3 regions of the Streptomyces sp. NPDC050549 genome follow, and region 2 is predicted to be linked to each of the others. Evidence: riboswitches for the same ligand, from Rfam matches in the RefSeq annotation. Region 2 holds a riboswitch; each other region holds the start of a gene.
The links. Region 2 has a riboswitch for cyclic di-AMP ahead of AB0I51_RS14025 (transglycosylase family protein). Riboswitches for the same ligand answer to the same signal wherever they lie in the genome.
Positions count from the first base shown of each region.

Region 1: it holds a riboswitch for cyclic di-AMP, as region 2 does, so the genes downstream of both, AB0I51_RS42905 (NlpC/P60 family protein) here and AB0I51_RS14025 (transglycosylase family protein) in region 2, are expected to answer to the same signal.
Region 3: it holds a riboswitch for cyclic di-AMP, as region 2 does, so the genes downstream of both, AB0I51_RS16680 (M23 family metallopeptidase) here and AB0I51_RS14025 (transglycosylase family protein) in region 2, are expected to answer to the same signal.

Region 1 covers NZ_JBFAJD010000051.1:50,028-55,331, reverse strand. The annotation lists gene AB0I51_RS42910 (DUF1996 domain-containing protein) at 1-1,780, opposite strand, end outside; cyclic di-AMP (ydaO/yuaA leader) riboswitch at 2,115-2,288, shown strand; gene AB0I51_RS42905 (NlpC/P60 family protein) at 2,297-4,033, shown strand; gene AB0I51_RS42900 (hypothetical protein) at 4,240-4,704, shown strand; gene AB0I51_RS42895 (endonuclease/exonuclease/phosphatase family protein) at 4,711-5,304, opposite strand, start outside.
Region 2 covers NZ_JBFAJD010000008.1:5,157-10,460, forward strand. The annotation lists gene AB0I51_RS14015 (cytochrome P450) at 1-617, shown strand, start outside; gene AB0I51_RS14020 (transglycosylase family protein) at 808-1,812, shown strand; cyclic di-AMP (ydaO/yuaA leader) riboswitch at 2,006-2,179, shown strand; gene AB0I51_RS14025 (transglycosylase family protein) at 2,189-2,878, shown strand; gene eno (phosphopyruvate hydratase) at 3,204-4,490, shown strand; gene AB0I51_RS14035 (septum formation initiator family protein) at 4,601-5,077, shown strand; partial or broken gene AB0I51_RS14040 (DUF501 domain-containing protein) at 5,126-5,304, shown strand, end outside.
Region 3 covers NZ_JBFAJD010000010.1:20,661-25,964, forward strand. The annotation lists gene AB0I51_RS16670 (PrsW family glutamic-type intramembrane protease) at 1-43, shown strand, start outside; partial or broken gene AB0I51_RS16675 (aldo/keto reductase) at 50-1,030, opposite strand; gene AB0I51_RS16680 (M23 family metallopeptidase) at 1,096-2,103, opposite strand; cyclic di-AMP (ydaO/yuaA leader) riboswitch at 2,115-2,272, opposite strand; gene AB0I51_RS16685 (PP2C family protein-serine/threonine phosphatase) at 2,425-3,582, opposite strand; tRNA gene AB0I51_RS16690 (tRNA-Met) at 3,712-3,785, opposite strand; gene AB0I51_RS16695 (alginate lyase family protein) at 3,838-5,058, opposite strand; gene AB0I51_RS16700 (helix-turn-helix domain-containing protein) at 5,264-5,304, shown strand, end outside.

The sequences.
Region 1 (5,304 bases), on a different contig from region 2:
GGTCGGTGGTCTGGGTGTCCGGGGCGCTGGTCTCGGGCTCGGCGGTGGGCTGGTCGCCGGTCCCTCCGTTGCCGCCGTTGCCCGCGTTGTCGCCGCTGTTTCCGCCGCTCCCGTTGTTGCCACCGTTTCCGGCGGGCGCGTCGGACGCGGTCTCGGTGGGCGTCGCCGTAGCGGATTCAGTGGCCGTAGGAGACTCCTGCGGCTGACCCGAACCGCCGTTCGAACCGGAGCCGCCGCCCGAACCCGAGCCACCGGCCGTACCCGAGCCGTTGTCCCCGCCGGTACCGCCGCCGGAGCCCGAACCGCCGCCCGATCCGGGGTCGTTGTCCGTGCCGGCGCCGCACTTCTCACCGCTGTTGATGCAGGTGACCATGTCGTTCATCAGGCCCTCGGAGAAGACGTTGATGAAGTCGCCGTGGTCGGTGACGGGCTTGTGCTGCTGCTCGGGGAAGGAGTCCACCGCGAACAGCGGGGACGTCCTGCCGCCGTCCTGGAGGCTCGGCGCGTCGACGGCGTAGACGATCCGCTGCACCAGCTGCGGGATGGCCTTGAAACCGTCCGGGCAGGCGCCGTCGGCGGCCTCGAAGGCCACGTGGGTGCGATGGTTGGCGCTGTCGATGTTGCGGCCGTCCCAGCAGCTCTGGAACTTGAAGGTGCGCACGACGTCGCTGCCCGCCGGGCACAGCGGGTACTTGTCCTTGAGCTGCCGGTCCTCGAACCCGGTGCAGCTCCAGGAGGCGTTGGCGTTGGCCGGGCCGTTGACGAAGGCCTTCGCGTCGCCGGTGATGATACGCAGCAGGCGCGGCATCGCGACGACCTTGCTCTGCGGGTTGCCCTCGAAGGTCAGCGTGACCTGCTTGGCCGTGACGATCTCACCCGAGTTGCCCTCGGTGCCGCCGCCGGGCTTGTCCGCGTCGCGCTCCTGCTTGCCGTTCTGGAGGCGCAGCACAGGCCAGTAGTAGGTGGACTTGTCGCCCGGGTTCTCGCAGCTCGTGTCGGCGTTCGCCAGATCCTGGTCGCTCGCGAAGGCGTTGTTGGACTGGTTGCCGATGTAGTCGTGGAAGTGGTGGGCGCCATTGGTGACACCGGGCGCGACGATCACGTTGTCGGAGTTGAACAGGCCGTTCGCGTTCACCCCGCAGGCGGTGACGAACGTGCCGCCCGAGGCACCCGCCTGCTCCTGCGGAGCGTTCACGTTCGGCTGTACGGAGGTGATGTCCGCGTAGTCCGAGGCGACCGGCCCGTTGGTGGTCTGCTGCTGGCCCTGACCGCCCTGGCCGGAAGCGCTGGCACTGGCACTGGCACTGGCGCTCTGGTCGTCGCCGTTGCCGCCCTGGTCGCCGGTCTCGTTCGTGGGCGCGATCAGGGTGCAGCCGGCGAGCGCGTCGAGTCCTTCCGGGCGGTCCCCGACGCGTGCGATGGCGTCGTCGATCCGTCCGATGGTCGCCGCGCGCTTCTCCTTCAGCGGATTCATGATCTCGTTGTCGGCGAAGGATGCGTCCTGGCGTATGGACTCCGTCGAGTCCCGGAGTTTCTGGTAGGCCTCGGTTATCTGCTGGTCCAGATTCGCGAGTTCCTTGTCGACGTCGGCCTTCGCCTCGTCGGGCACCGTCGTCAACTGGGTGCCGATGTCCGGGCAGTCGATCGTCGCGCCTCGCGATGCCGCGTCCGGAGACCCTTGCTGGGCGGAGTCACCGCCCCAACCGCCTTCGGACGCCGACGCGTAGACGTTCGCCGCCACCAGTCCTCCGCCGCCCAGCATCAGGGCGACTGCTGCCATCGTCGCGCGTCGTGCGCCTGTGGGGCGTCTGCGCGTGTTGCGTGCCAAGGAAGTTGCTCCTACACGTATCGGTCGGCCCGGCTCGTCCCGGCATGGAAATCCCCCGTCCCAATACGGAGCCCGGTCCCGGTGTGTTCAACCGTCCCGGAAATTCATAGCGACCTCTTATGGATCACCCGCCCCGGCGGGCTCCTGACCCCTCGACACACCAGGGCGAGGTAAAGGTCACAAATACGTATCGGACATATCGCGCTTCAACCTTCACACGAGGCACACACGTTGGCTAAGTTGACGTTCAGGCCGTACGACCTACTCCGGCGATCGGCGCCGGGCCGCACGGCTTGCGCCGAGTCCGGCGTGCCGCTCGCGGCAGCCGGAGCCGGGGACCCAACCGAACTTGGGGTGAATCGGTCCAACTGCCCTTCAGGGCAAGGACCGTAGGGCAAACCTTCCGTGATCGACGCCCGAACCCGACAGCTAACCCGGTAGGCGCAAAGCGGAAGGAGCACGTCTGCCATGCCGGCAGAACGACGCACGCGCACCGGAGGCAGTGGCCCCACCGTGGACGACCGACCCAGCCGCGACGAAGTCCAGCGGCGGATCAACTCCCTTTACGACAGGGCCGAGACGGCCACTGGAAACTACAACGCCACACGTGCGATGTCCGGGGGGCCGCGCAAGCGTGTCAACCCCCGCCCCGGCGCGTCGCGGCCTTCCGATCCCGCTGTCGAAGCCGTCACCCGGCAGCTGTTCGACCGCGCGCGCACTCAACTGGGCCCGACCGTGCCGGCGATCCTGCCGCCCGGCAGGACCCCGGCCCGCCCGGCCGAGTCCCGCCCCGAGCGCTCCGAACGACGTCCCGAGCCCCAGAGCACCGGCGGCGCAGTCGAAGCGCAGCCCGGCCGCGCCATGGCCGAACTGACCGCGGGGACCACCGCCGCACCAGAGCCCACTGCCCTGCAACTCATGGCCTCCGCATCGGAGTTGACCGCGGCACCCATCGCCGCGCTGCCTCCCGCCGCACAGCAGATGCAGCAGATGCAGCAGATGCAGCAGATGCAGCAGATGCAGCAGTCTCCTGTGATGCCGCAGATGTCGCAGACGCAGGCACCTCAGGCGCAGATGTCCCAGATCGCCCAGATCGCGCAGATGGCTCAGGCCCAGATGTCGCAGACGCCTCCGGCGACCGTCCTCGACCTGCCGCCGGTACCGCCCGCCCCGGCCGTCGAGGTGCCGCCCGCGCGCGTCGTGGCACCACAGCAGTTCGCGACCGCCCCGGTACCGGCCTTCGACCCGCTCACCGCGAGCCTGGACCTGCTCCCGGCCATCGGCGCACCGCGCACCGAGACCGCGCCGACGGGCGCCACCTGGCCGCTCCCGGAGACGACCTGGTCCGCCCCGGAGACCACCTGGTCCACCGGACAGATGCCCATGGTGACCGAGCAAGAGACGTGGTCCACAGGGCAGATGCCCGCAGTGACCCAGCAACCGCCGTGGTCCACCGGCCAATTCCCCGTAGTGACCGAGCAACAGGTCTGGTCCACAGGGCAGATGCCCGCGGTGACCGAGCAAGAGACGTGGTCCACAGGCCAGATGCCCGCAGTTACCGAGCAACCCGCTTGGTCCACCGGGCAGATACCTCTGATCCCCCAGCAGCCCTCGGCCCAGCCCGCCTGGCAGCCCGCACCGGAACCTTCCTGGCGCCCGCCGCAGCAGGAATGGCAGCCGACCGCCCCCGCCCCCGAGGTCTCCTTCGCTGCGGCCCCGTCCGTCGCCCCCACACTCGCACCCCCCGCCCCTCCAGCCATGGCCCCGGAAGTCACACTCCCCCCGGCCCCGGCCATGAGCTCGACGCCCGCCGCCGTCACCCCCACCGCACCGGACGCCGGCGCCCAAAGCAAAACCGCCACCGCGCTCGCCTTCGCCCGCGCACAGATCGGCAGGCCCTGCCTGTGGGGCGCGGCGGGACCGGACGCGTACGACTGCTCCAGCCTCACCCAGGCCGCCTGGAAGGCGGCGGGCGTAATGCTCCCGCGCACCGCCCAGGAACAGTCGGGCGCCGGCGCCCTCGTCCCCCTCACCGACATCCGCGCCGGCGATCTGATCTTCTTCTACGACAGCATCGACCACGTCGGCCTCTACACCGGCAACGGCCTGATGATCCACGCGCCGAGCCCGGGCACGCCGATACGCGAGGAGTCGATCTTCTACGCCGGTTCGGCTGCCATTCGGGGCGCCGTACGGCCCGCCTGAACCGCCCGGGTCCGGGGATTCCCGGCCCCGCTCGCGTACGCCCCGCTACTCCCGGCGGGCCGCGTCGTTGGTCTGTACGAGTGGTGGAACCCAGGACACGGTCGTAGCGTCGAACGAGACGACGGACGACGACCGTGTCCCGCCGGGCGGGCCCACCGCCGGTGCGGGTGCGGAGCGACAGTACGAACAGGCGGCCGGGAGCGGACATGTACAAACACACCATGGTCGGACTCGTCACGGTCTGTGCCGCTGCCCTGCTCGCACCTGCCGTGGGCACCTCGTCCGCGGCCCCGGCGACGGTGCGCGCGCAACCGGTCGCCCAGCGGCAGCCCGCGGTCCCCGTGCTGGTCGACTGCCTCTGGCGTGCCGAGGTGCGCCCCGCCAATTTCATGCTTGCCTGCGGCGACGGCAACAGCCGACTGGCGTCGCTGCGTTGGACCAACTGGGACGCCAACTCCGCGACGGCGACGGGCGTCAACTGGGTGAACGACTGCAAACCCTATTGCGCGGCCGGCAAGTTCCACTCGTATCCGGTGGTCGTACGGCTCGACAACGCGCAGACGTGGAAGCGGCATCCGGGGGTACGGCAGTACGGCCGGATCAGCCTCACGTACACCGCCGGGAGGCCGGACAGGTTCGCGCACGTCGTGACCTATCCCCTGTGGAACTGAACCGGCTCAGAACGACAGCTCCACCACCAGCGGCCGGTGGTCCGAGATCGCCGTCCGCGGAGTGCGCGCCGTCCCCACCGCGTCCGCGTCGAGCCCCGTCGCCAGGATGTGGTCGAGCTGGACGCGCGGGCGGTGCGAGGGGTAGGTCGCCCAGCGGCGCGGACCCCGCCAGCTGTGCCGCGCGGTCGCGTTGAGGGCGACCCGGGGCAGCGCGCCGATCAGGTTGAAGTCGCCCAGCAACAGCTGGGGTTGGGGCAGATCGGCGATCCAGCGGCGGACGGTGAGCAGCTGGCCGATGTTCCAGCCCGGTACGAACGAGAGATGGACGGCCACCGCGGTGAACGGGCCGCGCGGTCCTTCCAGTACGGCGGCCAGGGCGGCCCTGGGCTGATCGCGGGCCAGCACTGGAGCGGTCCGCCCGGCAACCTTCAGCGGCACGGCCAGCGGGCCCGGAGAGAGCCGTAGGGCCCGCCACTCGCGGACCGGCAGCCGGGACAGCAACGCGACGCCCTGTGACGGGACTTCGGGCTCCGGTGCCTCGGTTCCGTGGACGCGCGGCGCGGGGTCGGCCGGATCGTTGACCCAGCCCCGGCCCGGCAC
Region 2 (5,304 bases):
TCCGCGCCTCCGACCAGGGCGAGCACCTCACCGAGAACGAGGCCGCGGCGATGGCCTTCATCCTGCTCTTCGCCGGCTTCGAGACGACCGTCAACCTCATCGGCAACGGCACCTACGCCCTCCTCACCCATCCCGAGCAGCGCGCCCGTCTGGAGAAGTCCCTCGCCGCGGGCGAACGCGGCCTCCTCGAAACCGGCGTCGAGGAACTCCTGCGCTACGACGGCCCGGTGGAGCTGGCGACCTGGCGCTTCGCCACTCGCCCCCTCACGCTCGGCGGGCAGGACATCGCGGCCGGCGACCCCGTACTCGTCGTACTGGCCGCCGCGGACCGCGATCCGGAACGGTTCGCCGATCCCGACGTGCTGGATCTCGGGCGGCGTGACAATCAACACCTCGGCTACGGCCACGGCGTCCACTACTGCCTCGGCGCCCCGCTCGCCCGTCTGGAGGGGCAGACCGCGCTCGCCACGCTCCTCACCCGCCTGCCCGACCTCCAACTCGCGGCGGATCCCGCCGACTTGCGCTGGCGCGGTGGCCTCATCATGCGCGGACTGCGCACCCTGCCCGTGGAGTTCACGCCACGAGCGGGCACACCAACCCCGCAGACACCCTCGTAAACCTGGACCGAACAGGCGATCCCGCCCCGTAAACCCGAAGATGACAGTTCCTCAACTCTGTGATCTTCACGTGATCTACGTGGCATTAACTTGTGACGGGTGATCGACTGCGGCTACGTTCGAATACCAGCGCGGCGCCCCGCAGCACCCGCCGCGTGCTCCCCCCAGTCGTCACGCGAAAGGCCTCCGCATGCTCTCCGGGAACGGTCGTCACCGTCGCCCCCGTCAGGCTCCGGCAATCCTCGTCGCGGCCGGCGTGACCGGCTCCGCCATCGCCATCCCCCTCCTCGGCGCCGCCGCCGCGAACGCCGCCGACGGCACCACCTGGGACAAGGTGGCCGAGTGCGAGACCGGCGGCTCCTGGAGCGAGAACAGCGGCAACGGCCACTACGGCGGGCTCCAGCTGACCCAGGACGACTGGAGCAAGTACGGCGGCGAGGACTACGCCCCGACCGCCGACCTCGCCAGCCGTTCCCAGCAGATAGCCGTCGCCGAGAAGATCCTCGACGCCAAGGGCACCTCCGAGTGGGTCACCTGCGCGTTGGTCGCCGGCCTCACGACGACCTCGGGCTCGGCGAACGTCGACACCGGCGTCGCGAGTGACTCGCCGTCGACCGGCGTGACGACCTCGTCCGGCTCGTCCAGCTCCTCGGGCTCCTCGGGCTCCTCCGATTCCTCCGACGACTCGTCGGGTGACTCCGGATCGTTCGGGCTGTCCGACTCCGGCAACACGGAACCCACTCCCTCCGATTCGCAGAGCCCGACCCCCTCCGCGACGGACAACCCCACCAAGTCCGACAAGTCCACCACTCCGTCGGCGGGTGACAGCTCGACCACCGCTTCCCCGAAACTCGACGAATCGGACAACTCGGAGCAGGCGGTGGGCAAGTGGAGCCTCGTCGACACCGGCGCGCTCGGTGACTCGGCCGATCAAGGAAGCGACCAGGGTGTCGAGCAGCAGACCACCGGCAAGCACCGCGGAGCGAGTGCCGACGAGAGTTCCGGGGAGAGTGCGGTGCCCCAGGCGTACACCGTCCGCGCCGGCGACTCCCTCGCGTCCATCGCCGACTCCCTTGGCTTCGACGGCGGATGGCGTGCGCTCTACGCCGAGAACAAAAAGGTGATAGGCGCCGATCCGGCCGCGATTGTCGCCGGTCAGACCTTGGACGTCAGTGCTGAAACGGGCGGAAAGTAGCAGCAAAACAGCGGGAGTTCACGTCACACTTCGCGCCGAATGTCCGCTTTGGTGAAAGTGTGGGATGAGTCTCAGAAGCCCTGATCGTCTTTGAAATTCCGCCGATTCCGTGTCTACGGTCAAGGCCGCTCGTCACCACGAGCCCCGGCTGCCGCACACGCCGAGTCCTGCCAGCGGCCTCCGGGAACATTCGTCGCGTCAAGCGCCGTAGGCAGGAGCGGGGGACCCAAGGTAAGTGCCGGGCCCGGGAGTTGAGAGACGACCGGAACCGGCTTGGGGTTAAGCCGCGCACCGAGAGGTGTGCGGCCGGGCAACTCACACGGCCCGAACCCGACAGCTCACCTCGTAGGCGTCGGTGAGGGGATTGGGATTTTCCATGCTGTTTTCCAGCAAGGGCAAGCACCGCCGTCCGTCCAAGGCCACCCGCGTCGCCACGCTCGCCGGCGTGACCGGCGTCGCCATCGCCGCCCCGCTCATGGCGGCCGGCAACGCCTCCGCCGCCACCGCCTCCGAGTGGGACACGGTCGCCAGCTGCGAGTCCGGCGGCAACTGGTCCATCAACACGGGCAACGGCTACTACGGCGGCCTGCAGTTCTCCGCCTCGACGTGGGCCGCGTACGGCGGCACCGCCTACGCCTCCACCGCGAACCAGGCCTCCAAGTCCCAGCAGATCGCCGTGGCGGAGAAGGTTCTCGCCTCCCAGGGCAAGGGTGCCTGGCCCGTCTGCGGCACCGGCCTGTCGGGCGCCACCTACTCCGGCGGCAGCTCCAGCTCGTCGAGCAGCTCGAACAGCTCCTCCAAGAGCACCACCGAGCGCTCCACGTCCAACACGACCGCCTCCCGCTCCGCCGAGCGCCCGGCCGCCAAGAAGACCGTCTCCACCCCGACCGGCAAGAAGGTCAAGAAGGGTGACGGCGAGTACAAGGTCGTCAAGGGCGACACTCTCAGCTCCATCGCCGAGAAGCACAAGGTCAAGGGCGGCTGGCAGCAGCTGTTCAAGCTGAACAAGAGCATCATCGACGACGCCGACTTCATCTACCCGGGTCAGCAGCTCCACCTTAAGTAGCCCTCAGCTGAACCACAGCGCCCTCACATCCGTGGACTCCATCATGGAGGCCTCGTGAGGGTCACCCCCGTCCCCCACGGGCTCCCCGCTCCGGTGCGTGTTCCCCCGTACGCACCGGGGCGGGGCTTTTTTGTGCGCCGCGCTTGTCCCCACTTCTGCAAGTCGCGCGCACTTTTACCGGACTCTTTGTTCCGTTCGGAAACAATTTACTCTCGGTTCTGTCCATCAGGCGGCCGACCGGATGGCCAATCGCCCGGAGCCGGTTAGGCTCGTCTCGCAGAGCCGCTGCGGTGTTGCCGTAGCCGCGTCAGACCCCAAGAAGGAGATGCTCGTGCCGTCCATCGACGTCGTCGTAGCCCGGGAAATCCTGGACTCCCGAGGCAACCCCACGGTCGAGGTCGAGGTCGGCCTCGACGACGGCAGCACGGGTCGTGCCGCCGTTCCGTCCGGCGCCTCCACGGGTGCCTTCGAAGCCATCGAGCTGCGTGACGGCGACCCCAACCGCTACGGCGGCAAGGGTGTCGAGAAGGCCGTCCTCGCCGTCATCGAGCAGATCGGCCCGGAGCTCGTCGGCTACGACGCCACCGAGCAGCGCCTGATCGACCAGGCGATGTTCGACCTGGACGCCACCGACAACAAGGGCTCGCTCGGCGCCAACGCCATCCTCGGCGTCTCCCTCGCCGTCGCGCACGCCGCCTCCGAGGCGTCCGACCTCCCTCTCTTCCGCTACCTGGGCGGCCCGAACGCGCACCTGCTGCCCGTTCCGATGATGAACATCCTGAACGGCGGCTCGCACGCCGACTCGAACGTGGACATCCAGGAGTTCATGATCGCCCCGATCGGTGCGGAGTCCTTCTCCGAGGCGCTGCGCTGGGGCGCCGAGGTCTACCACACCCTCAAGAAGGTGCTGAAGACCAAGGGCCTGTCCACCGGCCTCGGCGACGAGGGCGGCTTCGCCCCGAACCTGGAGTCCAACCGCGCCGCCCTCGACCTCATCCTCGAGGCCATCAAGCAGGCCGGTTACGTCCCCGGCGAGCAGATCGCGCTCGCACTCGACGTCGCCGCGTCCGAGTTCTACAAGGACGGCAAGTACGAGTTCGAGGGCAAGTCCCGCTCGGCCGCCGAGATGACCGAGTACTACGAGGAGCTCGTCTCCGCGTACCCGCTCGTCTCCATCGAGGACCCGCTGTACGAGGACGACTGGGCCGGCTGGAAGGTCATCACCGACCGCCTCGGCGACAAGGTCCAGATCGTCGGCGACGACCTCTTCGTCACCAACCCGGAGCGCCTCGCCCGCGGCATCGAGGAGGGCACCGCCAACGCCCTGCTCGTCAAGGTGAACCAGATCGGCTCGCTGACCGAGACCCTGGACGCCGTCGAGATGGCCCAGCGCAACGGCTTCAAGTGCATGATGTCCCACCGTTCCGGCGAGACCGAGGACGTCACCATCGCCGACCTCGCCGTCGCGGTGAACTGCGGTCAGATCAAGACCGGCGCCCCGGCCCGCTCGGACCGCGTCGCCAAGTACAACCAGCTGCTGCGCATCGAGGAGATCCTCGACGACGCCGCCGAGTACGCGGGCCGCAGCGCCTTCCCGCGCTTCAAGGGCTGACCCCAGGGTTCCACCGGGTCAGTCAATCCATAGCCAGTCGTACGTACGTCCCCGCACCCGGTCCCGTACCGTGTGCGGGGACGTACGCGCGTGTGAAGGGGAGGCGGGACATGGCCGTGAAGGACCGGGACCGGTTCTCCACCGCGACCAGGCTCAAGCTGCTCGGCGAGCAGACGGCGGCCCGTGTCTACCGCTCCCAGACCAAACGGCAGGCCCGCCGCTCCCGGCTCACCGGCCGGGCGGCCCTCCTCGCCCTGGTGCTCTGCTCGCTGATCGTGGCGCTGGCGTACCCGATAAGGCAGTACGTCTCCCAGCGCGCCGAGATCTCCGACCTCCAGCGGCAGCAGGAGCAGGCCCGGCAGCGCGTCGAGCAGCTCCGCGACCTCAAGGCACGCTGGCAGGACGACTCGTACGCGGAACAGCAGATCCGCCAGCGGCTGCACTATGTGATGCCCGGGGAGACCGGCTACATCGTGATCGACCCGGACGCGGCCAAGCAGTCGCGCGCCGAGCTGGGGGCGGCCGACCGTCCCTGGTACTCGAACGTCTGGGACGGCGTCGACAAGTCCGACGCCTCCGACCAGTGAGAACCGCCAGCGAGAACTGACCCAGAGAAAGACGTCCTGAAGACAGTCATGGAAACGCCCCCGCCGTCCACTCCGCGCACCGAGCCCACCGACGCGGATGTCGAGGCATTCAAGCAGCAGCTCGGGCGTCCGCCGCGCGGCCTGCGCGCGATCGCGCACCGCTGCCCGTGCGGACAGCCCGACGTGGTGGAGACGGCCCCCCGCCTCCCCGACGGCACGCCCTTCCC
Region 3 (5,304 bases), on a different contig from region 2:
GAACACGGCGCCGTATCCCGCGTACAACCCGTACCGGTTCTGACGACCCTCAGGCCGATGCCCGCGTCAGCTGCTCGATCTCGGCGTCCGTGAGGGCCAGTTCGGCCACGGAGAGCAGGTCGGGCAGCTGCTCCACGCTCCTGGCGGGGGCGATCGGTGCGGCGACCGTGGGCTGGGCGGCGAGCCAGGCCAGCGCGACCGTCGCGACGGAGGCGTCGTGGGCCTGTGCGACCTCGTCCAGGGCTGTCAGGACCTTCTGGCCGCGCTCGGGATTCGGGGTACTGCGCGGCGCGCCCGGACCGCGGGCTGTCCACGGCCGTACCGGGCCGGTACCTGCCGGTGAGGAAGCCGGCCGCGAGGGCGAAGTAGGGGAGGGCCGCCGGGCCGTTGCGCTCGGCCATGTCGCGCAGTTCGCCCTCATAGGTGTCGCGGGACACGAGGTTGCAGTGCGGCTGGATCGCGACATGGCGGGCCAGGCCCTCGCGGTCGGAGAAGTCGAGGGAGGCCTGGAGGCGCTCGGGCGTGATGTCGGAGGCGGCGATGTACCGCACCTTGCCGGCCTTCACCAGCTCGTCCAGCGCGCCGACGATCTCCTCGACCGGCACCTCGACCTTGTCGAAGTGGGTGTAAGTAGAGGTCGATGTGGTCGGTGTCCAGGCGGCGCAGGGAGGCGTCTGCGGCGGCCTTGATGTTCGCGGCGGGCAGTCCCGGGAAGTCGGGATGCCGGCTGACCTTGGTGGCGATGACGACGTCGGAGCGGTTGCCGCGGGCCTTGGTCCTCCCCCAGTCTCGACTTCGCTCGACCGGGGGACCCCCATCCGATGACGGTCTCGGACTCGCCGCCCTGGTTGCCCGGGGCGAACGCCGAGTAGGAGTCGGCGGTGTCGACGAAGTCGCCGCCCGCGGCGGCGTACGAGTCGAGCACGGCGAAGGAGGTCGCCTCGTCGGCGGTCCAGCCGAACACGTTGCCGCCGAGGTTCAGCGGAAAGATCTCCAGGTCGGACCGGCCCGGCTTGCGAAGGGAAGTCAGGCCCTACGCCAACAGCCGGACCGGAACCGGATATTCCAGCGGATGCCCCGGGGGTATCCGGGGTCTTACGGGTTGAGGCCCTTGCTGCGCAGCCAGGGCGCCGGGTCGCTGGCGGTGGCCGCGCCGTTGAGGTGGACCTCAAGGTGGAGGTGGGGTCCGGTCACGTTGCCGGTGGCGCCCACGCGGCCGATGACCTCGCCGGTGGAGACCTTCTGACCGACGCTGACGTTGATCGAGGACTGGTGGCAGAACCAGAGCTCGGTGCCGTCGTCGAGGGTGAGGATCGTGCGGTAGCCGTAGGCCCCGGCCCAGCCCGCCTCGGTGACCGTGCCGCTGTGGATGGCCTTGATCAGCGTGCCGGTGGGGGCGGCGAAGTCGAGTCCGGTGTGGTAGCCGGAGGACCACATGGAGCCGGCCTGGCCGAAGGTGCCGGTGATCGTGTACGAGCCGACCGGCAGCGTGTACTGCTTGGCGAGCGCGGCGAGCTTCGCGGTCTCGGCCTTCTTCTTGGCGGCGGCCTCCGCGGCCTTCTTCGCGTCGGCGGCCTTCTGCGCGGCGGCCTGCTCGGCCTTCGCGGCGGCGGCGTCGACCTGCTTGGCGACGGCGGCCTCGGCGGCGGCCTGGGACTTGCCGTCGACCTGGAGCTGCTGGAGCTCGGCCTGTTCCATGATCCGGTTGCGCAGCAGTTCGCCCGCGTCCGAGGTGCCCTTGGCGGTCTCGGTGGTGGTCACGCCGATGCTGCTGAGCGCGGTCGCGGAGCCCTTGGGAGTGCTGGAGGAGTCGTCCAGCAGATGGCCCACGGAGGGCAGGTCGGGCATGGAGATCGAGACGGGCGGCTTGCCGGTGTTGGCGCTGGCCATCCCGCCGGCGCTCACGGCGGCTATGACACCGACGCCCAGGACGGTGGAGCTGCGGGCGAATCCCCCGCCACCACGCTGCTTGGCGACACGGTGCTTGCCGCGGTTGGGAAGGACGGACTCCGCGCTGGGGTTCCACTCCTCCCAGGGGCCCTCGTCGGGGCGGAAACCGCCGTAGACGAACGGGGCTTCTGGGGCAGCCTGGTTGGACGCCACGTGGGCGTGCTCCTTTCCTTCCTTCTCGCCTACCGGGTTAGCTGACGGGTTCGGAGCAGGAAGGTCTCCTACGCGCGTCAACCTGCCGTGTTCCCACGGCTGTTGACGAGCGATTCACCCCAAGGTGGTGGTTCCCCGGTTCCCTTGCGGAATTCGGCGCGTGCGCACGGAGCTGTCTCTTGTGACGGCTGGGACGACCGTGCTGCGTTATCGAACGTTAATAGACACGGGCGCCCGTTTCCAAGCCCGTTCGCTTGATCATTAACCTTTCCTTGCTGGACGAAGAGCCCATGACCGGCGAAAAACGGGTGAGTTGACCGGTCATGGACGGCGTACGGCGATCATCGCCATGTCGTCCGTCATCCCGCCCCCGGCATAGCGGCGCACCTCCTTGGCGAGGATGCCGAGCAGCGCCTCGGGGCTGCGGAAGGTCCGCCCGGCCAGCCGCTCCCGGGGGTCGTAGAACACGCCGTGGCAGTCGCGGGCCTCGGACAGGCCGTCGGTGTACAGGAGCAGCGTGGCGCCGCCGGGGAACGCGAACTCCTCGGCCCGGTCGGGCCAGAACCCCAACTCGCCCATCCCCAGGGGCAGTGCGGGCTCCTTGACGAGCAGGGTGTCCACGGCGCCGTCCGGGTACAGGAGCAGTGGCGGCGGGTGGCCCCGGTCGACGATCCGTAGGACGCCGTCGCCGTGCGGGAGTTCGGCGAGGACGGCCGTGGTGAACCCCTCGAAGGCGTCGAGCCCGTCCCGCCGGGTGCCCTCCCGCGCCAGCGCCCGCTCCAGCCGCTGCGCGACCGCCTCCAGGGTGGTCTCCTGCTCGGCGGCCTCCCGGAACGCGCCGATCACCACGGCCACGGCCGCGACCGCGCCCATGCCCTTCCCGCGTACGTCGCCCACGACCAGCCGTACGCCGTACGGGGTGTCCTGCACCGCGTACAGGTCGCCGCCGATGAACGCGCCCTCCTGCGCCGCCTCGTAGCGCGCGGCGATCTCGAACCCGCCGATCCGCTCGGCCGGTTCGGGCAGTACGGCGCGCTGGGCGGCCTCTGCGATCTCGCGCACGGAGGCGAGCTGTTCGCTGCTGCGGCGGACGAGGGTGTTGATGAGGACGGCCAGGACGGCGACCGTGGCCACGGTGGCCACCTCGGTGACCGCGTCGATGCGCAGGACGATGCCGAGTCTGACGTGGACGACGAGAACGAGGGCGAGCGAGGCCAGACCGGTGAGGACGGTGTCGCGCCGGGAGTAGAGCGGGGCGGCGACGAGCGGGGCGGCGGTGAAGAACGGGGCCGCCGTGAAGTCCTGCGGGGTGAGGTAGTCGTAGCAGGCCCCGACGATCAGCAGCAGCGCGGGCAGCCGGCGGACGAGGGCCAGGACGCGGGCGGTCCGCCGTCCCTCGTCGGGGCCGAGGCCGGGGTCGGGCACGGGATCGCCGGGCAGACGCCCGCCGGCTCGCACATACGGACCCTCCTCCTCCACGTGTCCAGTCTTTCCTGGCCGGGGGCGGGCGGCGAGCGGGGTGGGCCGACCGGGGCGGGAAAAAGCCAAGGGCCGGAGAAACACCAAGGGCCGGAATCCATGTTCTGGATTCCGGCCCTTGGCCTTGAGTAGCGGGGACAGGATTTGAACCTGCGACCTCTGGGTTATGAGCCCAGCGAGCTACCGAGCTGCTCCACCCCGCGCCGTTGTGTTCCCAACTATACGCCATCCGCGGGGTCCGATGTCACACACGTTTCAGTCGGCGGGGTTATCGGCGTGCGTGAGGGTCTCCCAGGAGACGAAGAGGTCGTCGCTGCCGGCCGGCCGGGTGGTCTCGGCGAGCTTGTGCGCGGCGGGCACCTTCATGCCGAGCCGGTTCTCCAGGTGGTTGAGCGGAACCTCCAGGTCAGGGCCCATGTTCCGGTCGACCCTGCCGCCGCACAGCCAGGCCGGCGCGGCCTCGCCCAGCTGGTAGCGGGCGTGGAAGTCGAGGGCGGCGGAGAGCCGGTCCTTGACGTCCCTGTAGAGGTCGACGCCCTGGTGCCAGGCGGTCTCGGCGATGTGCCCCGTGGCGGCGAGGGAGTACCCGACGTGCTTGAAGTTGCGGCAGGTCTCCTGGGCGATGCCGTCCTTGAAGGTGGTCTGCTTGAACCAGTACGTCGTGAGCTTCTGCGGGGTGGTGACGGTGGAGCGGGCCGGGGTGAGCGGCACCTTGCCGTCCTTCTCCAGGTAGAAGTAGGCGGGCACGCGGTCGCGGAAGCGGGCGACGGCCGCGTCGAAGGCCTTGTGGTCGTCGAGGAAGACGGCGATACCGATCGCGGCGTCGGTCATCGCGAGGTCCCAGTTGCCGTTGTAGTCCGGCAGGTCCTTCGTCACCTCGGGCTGGTAGGCGGTGCGCAGCATGGTCGCGAACCGCTGGACCCGGTCCGCCGGCCATCCGGCTCCCGGCGCGTACCGCACGATCTCCGCCGCCCGCGCCCAGGTCGACCCGGCCCACGCGGTCTGCAGCCCGGCGTCCTCGGAGGTGTGCTCCCTCATCTTCGCCGACCAGTCGTCCATGATCTCCCGCGCCTTGAGCGCGTGCTGCTGCTTCCCGGTGATGCTGAACAGCAGGGCCTGCGTGTACGCGGCGATCGCGTCCTCGCGCTCCTCGACACACCCGTGCGCGGCCTTGCCGTTCCAGGGGCAGTCGACGTCGGCGTAGGGCTTCGCCGTGTACTTGTAGGACCCGTACTTGCTGTCCCGCATCCCGAAGTACGCCTTCAGCCAGGGCTGCTTCCCGGCCGCCACGTTCTTCCGTACGGCGTCCAGCTGCGCCCTGCTGACCAGCACTCCGGGGTGCGTGAACGCCGCGTCGGCGGGCAGCGCCCTCGCCATGGTCCGCGTACTGGTGTCCGCCGCCCCGCACGAGGCGACGAGCCCCATCACCACGGACGCGCCCATCACGGCCGCCGAGCGCCGCCGCACTGCCCTCATGTGCCCTACCTCCGCCGTTGTCCGCACCGGTTCCCTGCGAGCGTGACCCGGCGGACGGCGGACCGCAGGATCTGATGGGCCGATCGGACACCCACCCGGGAAGGATGCCTTTGAATTTGCTAATAACAACTCTCTGCATACCGGGTGAGTTACGATCGATTCGTAAGTAGGTACTTTTGAGTGCGTTGCCCCGACGGAAGAGACGATGAGCACGAAGGCGTACGAGGCGTACATGCGCGACTGCCC